Regions from separate parts of the Bradyrhizobium sp. 159 genome, predicted to be linked through region 1. Evidence: predicted binding sites of a transcription regulator. Region 1 holds the regulator's gene; the other holds the start of a gene.
What was found. Region 1 encodes PhoB, which activates phosphate uptake and scavenging genes when phosphate is short. Its sites were predicted from a motif close to TGTCATNNANCTGTCAT; they were not measured.
Positions count from the first base shown of each region.

Region 1 (6,609 bases):
TGCACGTGATCGAAAAAGCCGGGCTCGAGCATGACGTCGAGCACGGCGTTCGCAGCGGAAATCGCGAGCGGATTGCCGCCGAAGGTCGAGCCGTGCGAGCCGGGCGTCATGCCGGAGGCCGCTTCCGCGGTGGCAAGACAAGCGCCGATCGGGAAGCCGCCACCGAGCGCTTTCGCCAGCGACATCACGTCGGGGGTGACGCCGAGACGGCGATGCGCGAACAGATCGCCGGTGCGGCCCATGCCGGTCTGCACCTCGTCGAACGCGAGCAACAGGCCCTTCTCGTCACAGAGCTGACGCAGCGCCTTGAGGAAGGCGGGTGTTGACGAACGCACACCGCCCTCGCCCTGGATCGGCTCGATCAGGATGCCGGCGGTCTGCGGACCGATCGCCTTCTTCACGGCCTCGATATCGCCATGCGGGACCTGGTCGAAGCCATCCATGGGCGGGCCGAAACCTTCAAGATATTTTGCCGAGCCCGTCGCCGCCAACGTCGCCAGCGTGCGGCCGTGGAAGGCGCCTTCGAAGGTGATCATGCGATAGCGATCGGGATGGCCTTTGGCGGCATGATAGCGCCGCACGACCTTGATCACGCATTCCAACGCTTCGGCGCCGGAATTGCAGAAGAACACGAAGTCCGCGAAACTTTCGTTGCACAAACGCGTTGCAAGCCGTTCGCCATCGGGACTCTGGAACAGGTTCGACATGTGCCAGAGCTTGGTCGCCTGCTCCTGCAATGCCTTGACCAACGCAGGATGGGCGTGGCCGAGCGCGTTCACGGCGACGCCCGAGGTGAAATCGAGATAGCGATCGCCATTGGTCGCGATCAGCCAGCAGCCTTCGCCGCGCTCGAAGCCAAGGTCCGCCCTGGCGAAAACGGGAAGCAGATGCGGCGCGGCGCTGTTGGTCATGACCATCACTTGGATGTTGCATTTGGACGTTGAGACCTGCCTGGCATGCCTTGCGCAGCGCACCATTGACCGGTCCGGAAAACGAAACGTGCCGCCTTTTAAGGGCGGCACGCGTCACCATCTTATGCCTGGCAAGACGGGTGTCAATGCCGCCCGGAAAGCCTCGCGAAACGCGAAATCCGTAGTCTTGCGGTGCCGATCTTGCGGGGTTTTCACCACGGAACATGTGGAAGCGAGTCGGCGGACTCTTGCGCGGGAGTCACGCCATATTGTAGCGTTTGGACTGTCAGATACGACATCTCGTGCAGCGGTTCTGATCCCAAGAGTCCTCATGTACCGGCGTAAACGTTCGGGCGTCAGTCACGCGCCCGGCGAGCCTTAAGGGATTCTGACGGCACGGGTTTTTCAAGGCTTAAGCATTCGCTGTGAGGCCCCAGGATGGCGGCGCGCAACGAGGGAAAGGGTGCAATGACGGTTTTGACCTGGTCCGACGATCGCGTCGAGCAGCTGAAAAAGCTCTGGGAGGCCGGACTTTCGGCCAGCCAGATCGCGGCCGAGCTCGGCAATGTGACCCGCAATGCCGTGATCGGCAAAGTGCACAGGCTCGGCCTGTCGGGCCGCGCCAAGAGCCCTTCATCGGCAGCGCCGCGGCCGCGCAAGGCGCGGCCCGCGCAGCATATGATGCGGGTGACCCGGCCGATCTCGCGCGGCAACACCGCGCTGGCGCAGGCCTTCGAGGTCGAGGTGGAGGCCGAACCGGTCACCTACGACAACGTGGTGCCGATGAGTCAGCGGCTGTCGCTGCTGGAATTGAACGAGGCGACGTGCCACTGGCCGGTCGGCGATCCCTCCAGCCCGGACTTCTTCTTCTGTGGCGGCAAGGCGCTGTCAGGCCTGCCCTACTGCGCCCAGCACTCGCGCGTCGCCTATCAGCCGGCAGCGGATCGCCGGCGGGCGGCACCGAAGCCGAGCACGCGGTGATTATTTCCTGAGATCGAACCGGCAGCCGTCACGCGGTGACGGCGCAACAAACCCGACGTCGTCCCGGACAAGCGAAGCGCCGGACCGGGACCGATAGCCACCGCAAGCCGTGGTTACGGGGACTCGGAGTTACCTTTTCGCGCAACAACCACGTCCTGTGGCTATGCGTCCGGATCGGCGCTTCGCTCCGGACAACGCTGCGCGTTGCCGGGAGCTACGCTTGTCCGGGACGACGACCGAGCTTGGTGACGCAGTTGGGCCTACGTCTGCTCCGCCTTTGCAAACCGATCATCCAGCGCATAACCCGCGCCGCGGACGGTGCGGATCGGGTCCTGCTCGCGGCCGAGATTGAGCAGCTTGCGCAGGCGGCCGATATGGACGTCGACGGTGCGCTCGTCGATGTAGATGTCGCGGCCCCAGACGCTGTCGAGCAGCTGCTCGCGCGAGAACACGCGGCCGGGATGCTCCAGGAAGAACTCCAGCAGGCGATATTCGGTCGGGCCGAGATCGATCGGCCGGCCCGAGCGCGCGACGCGGCGCTTGTCGCGATCGAGCTCGATGTCGCCATAGGCGAGCACGGTGGCGAGCCGCTCGGGGCTTGCGCGCCGCAGAAGGCCCTTCACGCGCGCGAGCAGCTCCGGCACCGAGAACGGCTTGACGATGTAGTCATCGGCGCCGGTCGCAAGACCCCGCACCCGCTCGCTTTCCTCGCCGCGCGCGGTCAGCATGATGATCGGGAGCTGCTTGGTCTCGGGACGGGTGCGCAGCCGCCGACACAACTCGATGCCGGACAGTCCCGGCAGCATCCAGTCGAGCACGATCAGATCGGGGATGTGTTCCTTGAGGCGGGTGTCGGCGTCGTCGCCGCGCATTACCGTCTCCACGTCATAGCCGTCGCCTTCGAGGTTGTAACGGAGAAGCTCGGTGAGAGCTTCCTCGTCCTCAACCACCATAATGCGTGCGCCCATGTTGTCGTCGCTCCCTAGGTATTCGGTACCGTCGTGGCGAAGGTCGTCATGTCGCCCTTCGGCCGCTTGTCGGTGATCGCCTGCCCCTCGATCATGTAGAACACGGTCTCGGCGATGTTGGTGGCGTGATCACCGATGCGCTCGATGTTCTTGGCGCAAAACATCAGATGGATGCAGAACGAGATGTTGCGCGGATCCTCCATCATATAGGTGAGGAGCTCGCGGAACAGAGAGGTGCAGATGGCGTCCACTTCCTCGTCGCCCTTCCACACCGCCATCGCCGCCGGCAAATCGTGCGCGGCATAGGCATCCAGCACCGACTTGACCTGCTGCTGCACGAGGTCGGTCATGTGCTCCAGGCCGCGGAACAGTTTCAGCGGATGGAAGTCCGTCTCCAGCGCCGCAACGCGCTTGCCCATGTTCTTGGCGAGGTCGCCGATGCGCTCGAGATCGGTGGCAACGCGCATGGCGCCGACGATCTCGCGTAAATCCACCGCCATCGGCTGGCGGCGGGCGATGGTGAGCACGGCGCGCTCCTCGATGCGCTTCTGAAGCGCGTCGAGCTCGGCATCGGTGGTGACGACGCGCTGGCCGAGCGCGACGTCGCGGCGGATCAGCGCGTCGACGGAATCGACGATCATGCGCTCGGCGATGCCGCCCATCTCGGCGACGAGGCGAGTGAGCTCCTGGAGGTCGGTATCGAAGGCCTTTGCGGTATGTTCAGTACCCATGTCCCGTCTCCTCAGCCGAACCGGCCGGTGATGTAATCCTGCGTACGCCGGTCGCTCGGCGACGTGAAGATCTTGCTGGTGTCGTCGAACTCGATCAGCTCGCCGAGATACATGAAGGCGGTTTTATCAGAGACGCGCGCCGCCTGCTGCATGTTGTGGGTGACGATCGCGATCGTGTAGTTCTCGGACAATTCCTGGATCAGCTCCTCGACCTTGGCGGTCGAGATCGGGTCGAGCGCCGAGCAGGGCTCATCGAACAAGATCACTTCGGGCCGCACCGCGACCGTGCGGGCGATGCAGAGGCGCTGCTGCTGGCCGCCGGAGAGCGACAAGCCGGACGCGTTGAGCTTATCCTTGACCTCGTTCCACAGCGCGCCGCCGCGCAGCGCCTTCTCGACGCGGTCGTCCATCTCGGACTTCGAGATCTTCTCGTAGAGGCGGATGCCGAAGGCGATGTTCTCGTAGATCGTCATCGGGAACGGCGTCGGTTTCTGGAACACCATGCCGACCCGGGCGCGCAGCAGGTTAAGGTCCAGCTTGGGATCGAGGATATTGGTCTGGTCGAGCAACAGCTGGCCGGTGGCGCGCTGGCCCGGATAGAGATCGTACATCCGGTTGAAGATGCGCAGCAGGGTCGACTTGCCGCAGCCCGACGGGCCGATGAAGGCCGTGACGCGGTTGGTGCCGAGGGCCAGATTGATGTTCTTCAGCGCGTGGTGCTCACCGTAGTAGAAATTGAGGTTGCGCGCGGTGACCTTGGCAGGCGCCTCGGGTAGCGGCTGTGAGCCGGGATGAACGGTCGGCGCACTTACGGAAACAGACATTTCACTCATTTTGCAGTCCTCTCGGCGCCAAGGATGCGCGCGCCAATGTTCAGGGCAAGCACGGTCAGGGTGATGAGCAGCGCCCCACTCCAGGCGAGCTGCTTCCAATAGGCGTAGGGGCTCTGCACGAAGTTGTTGATGGTGACAGGCAGGTTGGCCATCGTCTTGTCGAGGCCGAGGCTGAAGAACTGGTTCGACAGCGCCGTGAACAGCAGCGGCGCGGTCTCGCCGGCGACGCGCGCAGTCGCCAGCAGCACGCCGGTGATCAGGCCGGAGCGCGCGGCACGATAGGCGATCCGTTTGATCACCAGCGAGCGCGGCAGGCCGAGCGCGCTGGCAGCCTCACGCAGCGGGTTCGGCACCAGCAGCAACATGTCTTCGGTGGTGCGCACCACGACCGGGATCACGATCACGGCGAGCGCCAGCGCGCCGGCGATCGCCGAGAAGCCGCGCATCGGCACCACCACCGCGCCGTAGATGAACAGGCCGATGATGATCGAAGGCGCCGAGAGCAGGATGTCGTTGATGAAGCGGATCACCGAGGTCAGCTTGTCGTTGCGGCCGTACTCGGCGAGATAGGTGCCGGCGAACAGGCCGAGCGGCGCGCCGATGCCGACGCCGATCACGGTCATGATCAGCGAGCCGACGATGGCGTTGAGCAGGCCGCCCTCGTTCGATCCGGGCGGGGGCGTGTTCTCGGTGAAGACCTGGTAGTTGAGCCCGGCCAGGCCATTGTAAAGCAGCGTGATCAAAATCAGCGCGAGCCAAGTGACGCCGAAGGCGGCGGCTGCGATGCAGAGACCGCGGATGACGATGTCCCAGCGGCGACGGCGCGAATAGATCGGGTTCATGGCGTCACTTTCCGGCCTTGGTTTCCAGCCGCATCAGCATCAGCCGCGCGGCCGCGAGCACGAAGAACGTCAGCACGAACAGGAGCAGGCCGAGCAGGATCAGGCCGGACTGGTGCAGGCCGTCACTCTCGGCGAATTCGGAGGCGATCGCCGCCGAGATCGTGGTGCCCGGAGCGAAGATCGACGAGGAGATGCGGAACGAGTTGCCGATGATGAAGGTCACCGCCATCGTCTCGCCGAGCGCGCGACCGAGCGCCAGCATGACGCCGCCGATGATGCCGACGCGGGTGTAGGGGATCACCACGCTGCGGACGACTTCCCAGGTGGTGCAGCCGACGCCGTAGGCGGCTTCCTTCAGCACCGGCGGCACCGTCTTGAACACGTCGACCGAGATCGAGGTGATGAAGGGCAGCACCATGATGGCGAGGATCAGCGCGGCATTGAACAGGCTGAGATAGGACGGCGGACCTGCGAAGATCGCCCCCAGCACGGGGACGCCGTCGAAGACCCTGATCATGAACGGCTGGAAGGTGTTGGCCAGGAACGGGCCCAGCACGAAGAAGCCCCACATGCCGTAGATGATCGAGGGAATGCCGGCGAGCAGCTCGATCGCCATGCCGATCGGGCGGCGCAGCCATTGCGGGCAGAGCTCGGTGAGGAAGATCGCAATACCGAGACCGACCGGAATGGCGATCAGCATCGCGATGAAGGAGGTGACGAGCGTGCCGTACATCGGCCCGAGCGCGCCGAGCACGGGCGGATCGGCCGACGGCGCCCAGCGCTGCGTCCATAGGAACGAGAGGCCGTATTCCTTCATCGCGGGGAAGGCGCCAACGATCAGCGAAATGATGATGCCACCGAGGATCAGCAGCACCGAGATCGCGGAAAGTCGCGTGATCCAGTAGAAGGTGACGTCGCCGAGCTTGAACGCGCTCAAGGCCTTGGCGCGGTCATACGGTCCGGCGTCGTCGATTACGTCGCTCTGAACGGCCATCTCTGCCACGCCGATCCCCTGTACCCAGATTTATAGACGCTTGTTGCCGGTCCCGCGCCCCCGACACAGCACGACGCTGATCGGGGCCCGGTTGTTGTCCCGGCGCAGCGCAGCAGCATTTCACGCTGCTGCGCGTCCGGGACATGAGAGCCGTTCGCCTCAGCTCTTGATCTCGGCGGCCCAGGTCTTCTCGATCAGCTGGACGACGCTGTCCGGCATCGGGATGTAGTCGAGTTCTTCAGCCGCCTTGCCACCGTTCTTGAACGCCCAGCGGAAGAACTTGATGGCTTCCTGGGAGGCGGCCTTGTCGGTCACAGACTTGTGCATCAGGATGAAGGTCGCCGCCGTG
Region 1 covers NZ_JADPKE010000068.1:52,657-59,265, forward strand. Annotated here, with positions in the region: gene IVA96_RS19045 (aspartate aminotransferase family protein) at 1-911, opposite strand, end outside; gene IVA96_RS19050 (GcrA family cell cycle regulator) at 1,380-1,892, shown strand; gene phoB (phosphate regulon transcriptional regulator PhoB) at 2,153-2,860, opposite strand; gene phoU (phosphate signaling complex protein PhoU) at 2,875-3,591, opposite strand; gene pstB (phosphate ABC transporter ATP-binding protein PstB) at 3,603-4,424, opposite strand; gene pstA (phosphate ABC transporter permease PstA) at 4,421-5,266, opposite strand; gene pstC (phosphate ABC transporter permease subunit PstC) at 5,271-6,260, opposite strand; gene pstS (phosphate ABC transporter substrate-binding protein PstS) at 6,420-6,609, opposite strand, start outside.

Region 2 (6,609 bases), on a different contig from region 1:
AGATCAGCGTGTCGACGCCGCGGATCGAATCCAGCAAGCGACGAACGGGAAAGCGCAGGATCTTCGACGGCACCACGTTGCGCGCGGCCAGCAGGCTCACCGGCAGCGCGAACAGCGCCGCCAGCGTCGTGCCGAGTAGCGCGATCGACAGCGTCTCGCCCAGCGCCTTCAGATAGACCGGCAACGAGGAGCCGGGATCGGGCGGGATCATCATCAGGCTGATCCAGCCGAGCTGGCTGAGGCCTGCGAGGAACCGTGACGGCGAGAAATCGAGATCGACCAGACCATAGATCAGGATCGCGAACGCCGCGACGATCATCGCCGGCGTTGCAAGCCGCGCCGAGGCCGGCCGGTTGAACACATCGGGGTAGCGGGCGCGGATCTCTCGCGTCTCGACTTGCTGCGGCCCGGTCACGTCCGCGCCTCCTTGCCGAACAGCCGGCCGCGCAGCCATCCGGTGGTGATGTCGATGATGAAGACGGTCACGATGATGGTGACCAGGATCGCGCTGACGTCGGAGTAATAGAACTTGCGGATGGCAACGACGAGCTCCTGGCCGATGCCGCCGGCGCCGACGAAGCCCATCACCGAGGCTTCGCGCACGTTGATCTCGAAGCGCAGCAGCGCGTAGCTGGCATAACTCGCGGTGACCTGCGGCACGATTGCAAAGCGCATGCAAGACAGCCAGCTCGCCCCGGTCGAGCGGATGCCTTCGACCGGCTTCATGTCGGCGTTCTCGACGATCTCCGAGAACAGCTTGCCGAGCGCGCCGGTGGAGTGGATCGCGATCGCGAGCACGCCCGCCATCGGACCTAACCCAAAGGCGATCACGAAGATCAGCGCGAACACGATGCCGGGAACGGTGCGGGCGAATTCGAGCAGGCGCCGCACCGCAAAGCGCAGCCAGGGCGCAGGCGAAGTGTTCTCCGCCGCGAAGAAGTTCAGGGCAAAGGCGAAGGTGGCGCCGATCAGCGTGCCGACATAGGAGATCAGCAGCGTCTCGCCCAGCATCTTCAACCATTTGCGCCAGCCCCAGAGCCACTCGCCGAGATCAGTCCAGACCCGCTGGCCGCTGTCGAGCGTGAAGATGCGATCGAAATAGCTGATGAAGTTGCCGAAATAGGTGAACAGCGTGCGCAGATTCACTTCGGCGCCGATCGCTGCGAGAATAAGCGCAGCGGCAAAGATACCGGCTCCCAACAGGAGGCGCCATCGCCTGCGCGCGACCGCCTGGCGATAGGCGGCGTTGAGCACGGCAAGCTGCTGCTCGGGGAGGATCGAAACCGCGACGGTCATCTGGTCAGAACAAGTGGTCGATCAAAGAGAAAGAGCCGGGTCCATCGACCCGGCTCCAGTGCATAGTCCCAAAAACTCAGGACGCCTTCTTCTTACGCAGCGCATCGACGAACTTGATCAGCTCGATCGTGCCATCCCAGTCCTTGGTGGTGGCGGGATGAAAGCCCTTCTTCTGGCCATCGGAGAGACGGTCGAACGCGGCCTTGTCCTTGGCCGGCGCATCGAAGAATGCCTTGGCGATGGCGGCCTTGGCATCCTCCGGCAGGTCGGAATTGTAGGCATAAGGGCCGTTGATGATCGGCGCCGACTTGTGGATGATGCGGAAATCGTCCTTCTTCATCGCCGAGCCGTCGGTGTTCTTCAGCATGCCCTTGGTCAGCATCTGCGCCAGCGTGGAATCGTCATCGCTGGTCCACTGGTTGGCGGCAACGTCGACCGTGCCCTGCGCCAGCGCCAGCATCGCATTCTCGTGGCTGCCGGTGAAGACGACCTTGCCGAAATAGGTGTCGGTATCTGGGATGCCCATCTTGTCGAGTTCGAAGCGCGGCACGTTGTTGCCGGAGGTCGAGTTCGGGTCGACGAGGCCGAGATTCTTGCCCTTGAGGTCATCGACCTTCTTGTAGGGGCTGCTCGCCTTGACGAAGAACACCGAATAATAGCCGGTCGAGCCGTCCGCGTTGATGTCGTTGGCGAAGGCGTCGGTCTTGACACCGGTCAGACGGGCGCGGGCGAACGAGGCCGAGCCGTAGCTCGCGATCTGGATGTTGCCGGCACGCTGGCCTTCAATGACGGCTGCATAGTCGTTGGCGATGCGCAGCGTGACCTTCACGCCCAGTTCCTTGGAGAGATAGCTCACGAACGGCGCCCAGCGCTCGGTGACGCCGGAGGCGTTCTCCGCCGGCACGACCGCGAAGGTCAGCTCGGGATATTTGGCTTTCCAGTCGTCCGCCGAGGCGGAGGTGGCAAAGGCGAGCGCGGCGACGCCGGCAAGGATTAATCTGCGAGTGATCATGGTACCCTCTTCATCGGTTGGGGATCGCTTGACGCAAAGACTTGAGTAAAAGAGGCGAGGCTCAGGCCGCCGCGGCCGTCCCGAGCGCCGGAACGCCCTCGGGCGCCGGGATGGGCATGCCGCCCATGACGTCGGCGGCTTCGAGATCGTAGAGCTCGCGCGCCACGTGATCGGTCAGCGCGGCCGGCGCGCCATCGAACACCACGCGGCCCTGCGCCATGCCGATCAGGCGGTCGCAATAGCTGCGCGCCAGATCGAGCGAATGCAGATTGCAGAGCACGGTGATGCCGAAATGCTTGTTGATGCGCAGCAGCGCATCCATCACGATTTTGGTGTTGCGCGGATCGAGCGAGGCAATCGGTTCGTCGGCGAGGATGATGTCGGGCTGCTGGACCAGGGCGCGGGCAATCGCCACGCGCTGCTGCTGTCCGCCGGAGAGCTGGTCGGCGCGCTGGGCGGCGAGCGCGGCGATGTCGAACTGCTCCAGCGCGGACATCGCCAGCGCCTTATCCTGCTCGGGCCAGAGCTGCGACAGCGAGCGCCAGGCGGGCATCGTTGCGAGGCGCCCCATCAGGACGTTGGTGAGGACATCGAGCCGGCCGACCAGGTTGAACTGCTGGAAGATCATTGCCGAGCGCGCCCGCCACTGCCGCAGCTCCTTGCCGCGCAGCGCGGTGACATCGATGCCGTCGAACAGGATGCGGCCCTCGGTCGGCGTCGCCAGGCGGTTGATGGTCCGCAGCAGGGTCGACTTGCCGGCGCCGGACCGTCCGATCACACCGACGAAGCCGCCCGGGGCAACTTGAAACGAAGCGTCGTCCACCGCGGCCTTTGCGCCGAAGCGACACGTCAGACCTTCCACGACCAGCATGCAGGGCTCCAGATTAATCGGACCCACCGCTAACGCCGGCGCTTAACACTTGTGTGACATCCGCGTTGCGGTGCGGCGATCCAACACACGTCATCCCCTGTCATCGCCACGTCATGACGTTGTCATCAAAGCATTGTCATCAAGCCGCTCCAAGAAAAATGCCCCACCCTCGCGCTTCGGATGCAACATGGCCGCCAAAGCTCTTTCGATTCAGCCGACCATTGATCCCTCGGCCAAGCTGCACGAGGCCAGGCTCGGCGCCTACACCGAGGTCGGCGCGCGCACCGTACTGCATGAAGTGGCGATGGGCGATTACTCCTATGTCGTCAACGATGCCCAGATCACCTACACCACCATCGGAAAGTTCTGCTCGATCGCGGCAATGACGCGGATCAATCCCGGCAATCATCCGATGCATCGTGCGACCCAGGCGCATTTCACCTACCGTTCAAGCGCCTATTTCGAAGGTGAAAGCGACGACACCGAGTTCTTCGACTGGCGCCGCCAGCATCACGTCCATGTCGGTCACGATGTCTGGATCGGCCACGGCGCGATCGTGCTGCCCGGCCGCAATATCGGCACCGGCGCGGTGATCGCGGCGGGCGCTATCGTCACCAAGGACGTGCCGGCCTACACCATCGTCGCCGGCAATCCGGCGCGCATCGTGCGGCGGCGGTTCTCGGAGCAGATCGCCGGCCGGCTCGCCAAGCTCGCCTGGTGGGACTGGGATCACGACAAATTGCGTGAAGTGCTGCCCGATTTCCGCAAGCTCGGGATTGAAGATTTCCTCGCGACATACGAAGCACGGGCGAGCTCTTTCACCGGTTCTCCTGCCAGCAAACCAAGCGCGGTCGCGTGACAGACATTTTCCTTGAAGGCGGCCGGGTCCTGATCGGCGCCGGGCTCGTCGAAACCTCACTTCTCGTGTCCGGAACGGACATTGCGTTGGTCGATGTCCCTCGCGGCCGCGCGCGGCTCGCTATCGATGCCCGCGACCTGCTGGTGCTGCCAGGCATCGTCGATCTGCATGGCGATGCCTTCGAGCGCCAGATGATGCCGCGCGCCGGCGTCGATTTCCCGATCGACGTCGCGCTCGCCGACAGTGATCGTCAGGCGATCAGCAACGGCATCACCACGGTGTTCCACGCCACGACCTGTTCGTGGGAGCCTGGCTTGCGCAGCGCTGACAATGCGCGCGGCCTGATGGAGGCGATCGAGCGGCAGCGTCCGCAATTCGCCGCCGACACCCGCTTCCACCTGCGGCACGAGACCTACAATCTCGATGCCGAGACCGAGATCAGCCAGTGGCTCGCGGAAGGCCGCGTCGACCTGTTCGCCTTCAACGACCACATGGACGGCACGGTTGCGGACATGGCCAAGCCGCGCAAGCGCAACCGCATGGTGGAGCGCACCGGCCTATCGAGCGAGGAATTTGACCGGCTGGTCGAACGTGTGGTGGCGCGCGCCACCGACGTTCCGGCGTCGGTCTCGCGGCTTGCGGCGGCAGCCCGCGCCGCCGGGGTGCGAATGCTCTCGCATGACGATGCGACGCCGGCGATGCGCCAGGAGTTTCGCGATCTCGGCGCGTTGATCGCCGAGTTTCCGATCAACGAGGAGACAGCGCGGGCGGCAGCAAGCCACGGCGACGCCATCGTCTATGGCGCTCCCAACGTCGTGCGCGGCGGCAGCCATACCGGCTGGACCAGGGCGTCGGACATGGTCGCCAAGGGTCTCTGCTCGGTGCTGGCCTCGGACTATTACTATCCGGCACAGCTGCTGGCCGCATTCCGGCTCGCCGCCGACCGCGTGCTGCCGCTGGAGCAGGCCTGGGATTTGGTCTCTGCCGGACCTGCGCGTGCAACCGGCCTTACCGATCGCGGCGCCATCGCGGAAGGGCGCCGCGCCGACATTCTTTTGGTCGACGACAGCGTGGAGTTGCGGCCGCGGCTAATCGCCGTGATATCAGGCGGCAAGCTGGTGCATCTCACCGATGCGACGCGGCTGCTCACAGCAGCAGCGGCGGCGCCGCGCGAGGCTGTCGTTGCGGCTTAAATTGGTTATGCTGAGGCGATGACAGGTTTTCCCCGCTACGCGATCTATTTTGCGGCCGACGCCCACAGCGCCCTCTCCCGCTTCGGCGCCGAGCTGCTCGGCTACGATGCCTACACCGGCGACGAAGTGCCGTTTCCGCGCGAGGCACTGGATGTCGCGCCGGACTGGCGCGATATCAGCGCCGATCCCCGCAAATACGGTTTTCACGCCACACTGAAGGCGCCGATGATGCTGGCGCCGGGCAAGAGCGAGGCCGAGCTCGCGGCGGCCTGCGCGGCATTTGCTGGTAAGGAGCGACCGATTCCGGCGATACGACCGGTCGTCGATTCCATAAGCGGCTTCATTGCCGTGATCGCGGCCGAGCCGGTCGATGCGCTCCAGCAGCTCGCCGCCGATTGTGTCAGCGAATTCGACTCGTTCCGCGCCCCTCTGAGCGCGGAAGATCGCGCGCGTCGCAAGCCCGAGAAACTGAGCGAGCGGCAGCGCGATTACCTCGACCGCTGGGGCTACCCTTACGTGATGGAAGAATTTCGCTTTCACATGACCCTGACAGGACGGCTGGACGCAGAGCGCCGCGGGCCCATTCTGGAGATGCTGCGGAGCAGGTTTGCAGCGCTAGGATCCAAGACGCTCGTGATCGACCGCATCGTACTGTTCAAACAGGACGACGCGAAGGCACGCTTTCGCATCGTCGGCGAGTGGGCTTTGACGCGCTAGGCTTCACCGCCAGCTCGAGACATTGAAGGCGAGCGCCACGATCCCAACCACGATGAGGCTGGTTGCCCAGATCACATCCAGATTGAACCAGCTTCGCGAGACAAGCCTCAATCCCAGATAGCGGTAGACCAGCCACGCCAGACATCCGCCCGCGCTGATCATGGCGGCAACGTGCACCACAGACACCAGCACCGCCATCCCGAGACTTGCCTTCACAAGATTTGCCTTCATCAGCGCGCCGGCGGCCGCATGGCCGGCATCGAGTTCGAAGGCCTGGCAGAGACCGAGATAGATCGGCACGAGCATCAAGGCGGCGCCGTGAGCAATGGCAACGGCAAACGACCAGAGCGCCAATTGCGTTGGCGGAATTCGTGCCAGCGTGCGCGGATGACGTCGCTCGATCAGCCGATAGACGCCGAAACCGATGACGAGAAGGCTCGCGACTAGCTGGATCGAACGCTGCCACTCGGCCAGCACGAGCAGCAGCGCGAATGGCAGCAGCACGAGAAGCGTTGCCAGAAGATGCCCGGCCGCCAGAGCCCACAACGCACGGAACAGCGCGCGCGGGCTCTTGTCCATGAGCCCGGCCGACACGGCGAGCGGCCATCCCATACCCGGATTGACCCCGTGATAGAAGCCGCTCGCAACGAGAGCGAGCCAG
Region 2 covers NZ_JADPKE010000041.1:34,589-41,197, forward strand. Annotated here, with positions in the region: gene phnE (phosphonate ABC transporter, permease protein PhnE) at 1-415, opposite strand, end outside; gene phnE (phosphonate ABC transporter, permease protein PhnE) at 412-1,296, opposite strand; gene phnD (phosphonate ABC transporter substrate-binding protein) at 1,373-2,308, opposite strand; gene phnC (phosphonate ABC transporter ATP-binding protein) at 2,370-3,179, opposite strand; gene IVA96_RS09220 (chloramphenicol acetyltransferase) at 3,367-4,038, shown strand; gene IVA96_RS09225 (alpha-D-ribose 1-methylphosphonate 5-triphosphate diphosphatase) at 4,035-5,231, shown strand; gene IVA96_RS09230 (DUF1045 domain-containing protein) at 5,250-5,948, shown strand; gene IVA96_RS09235 (hypothetical protein) at 5,952-6,560, opposite strand.
Region 2: a site for PhoB is predicted at 3,289-3,305, ahead of phnC (phosphonate ABC transporter ATP-binding protein). Genes of this name have one in related genera too.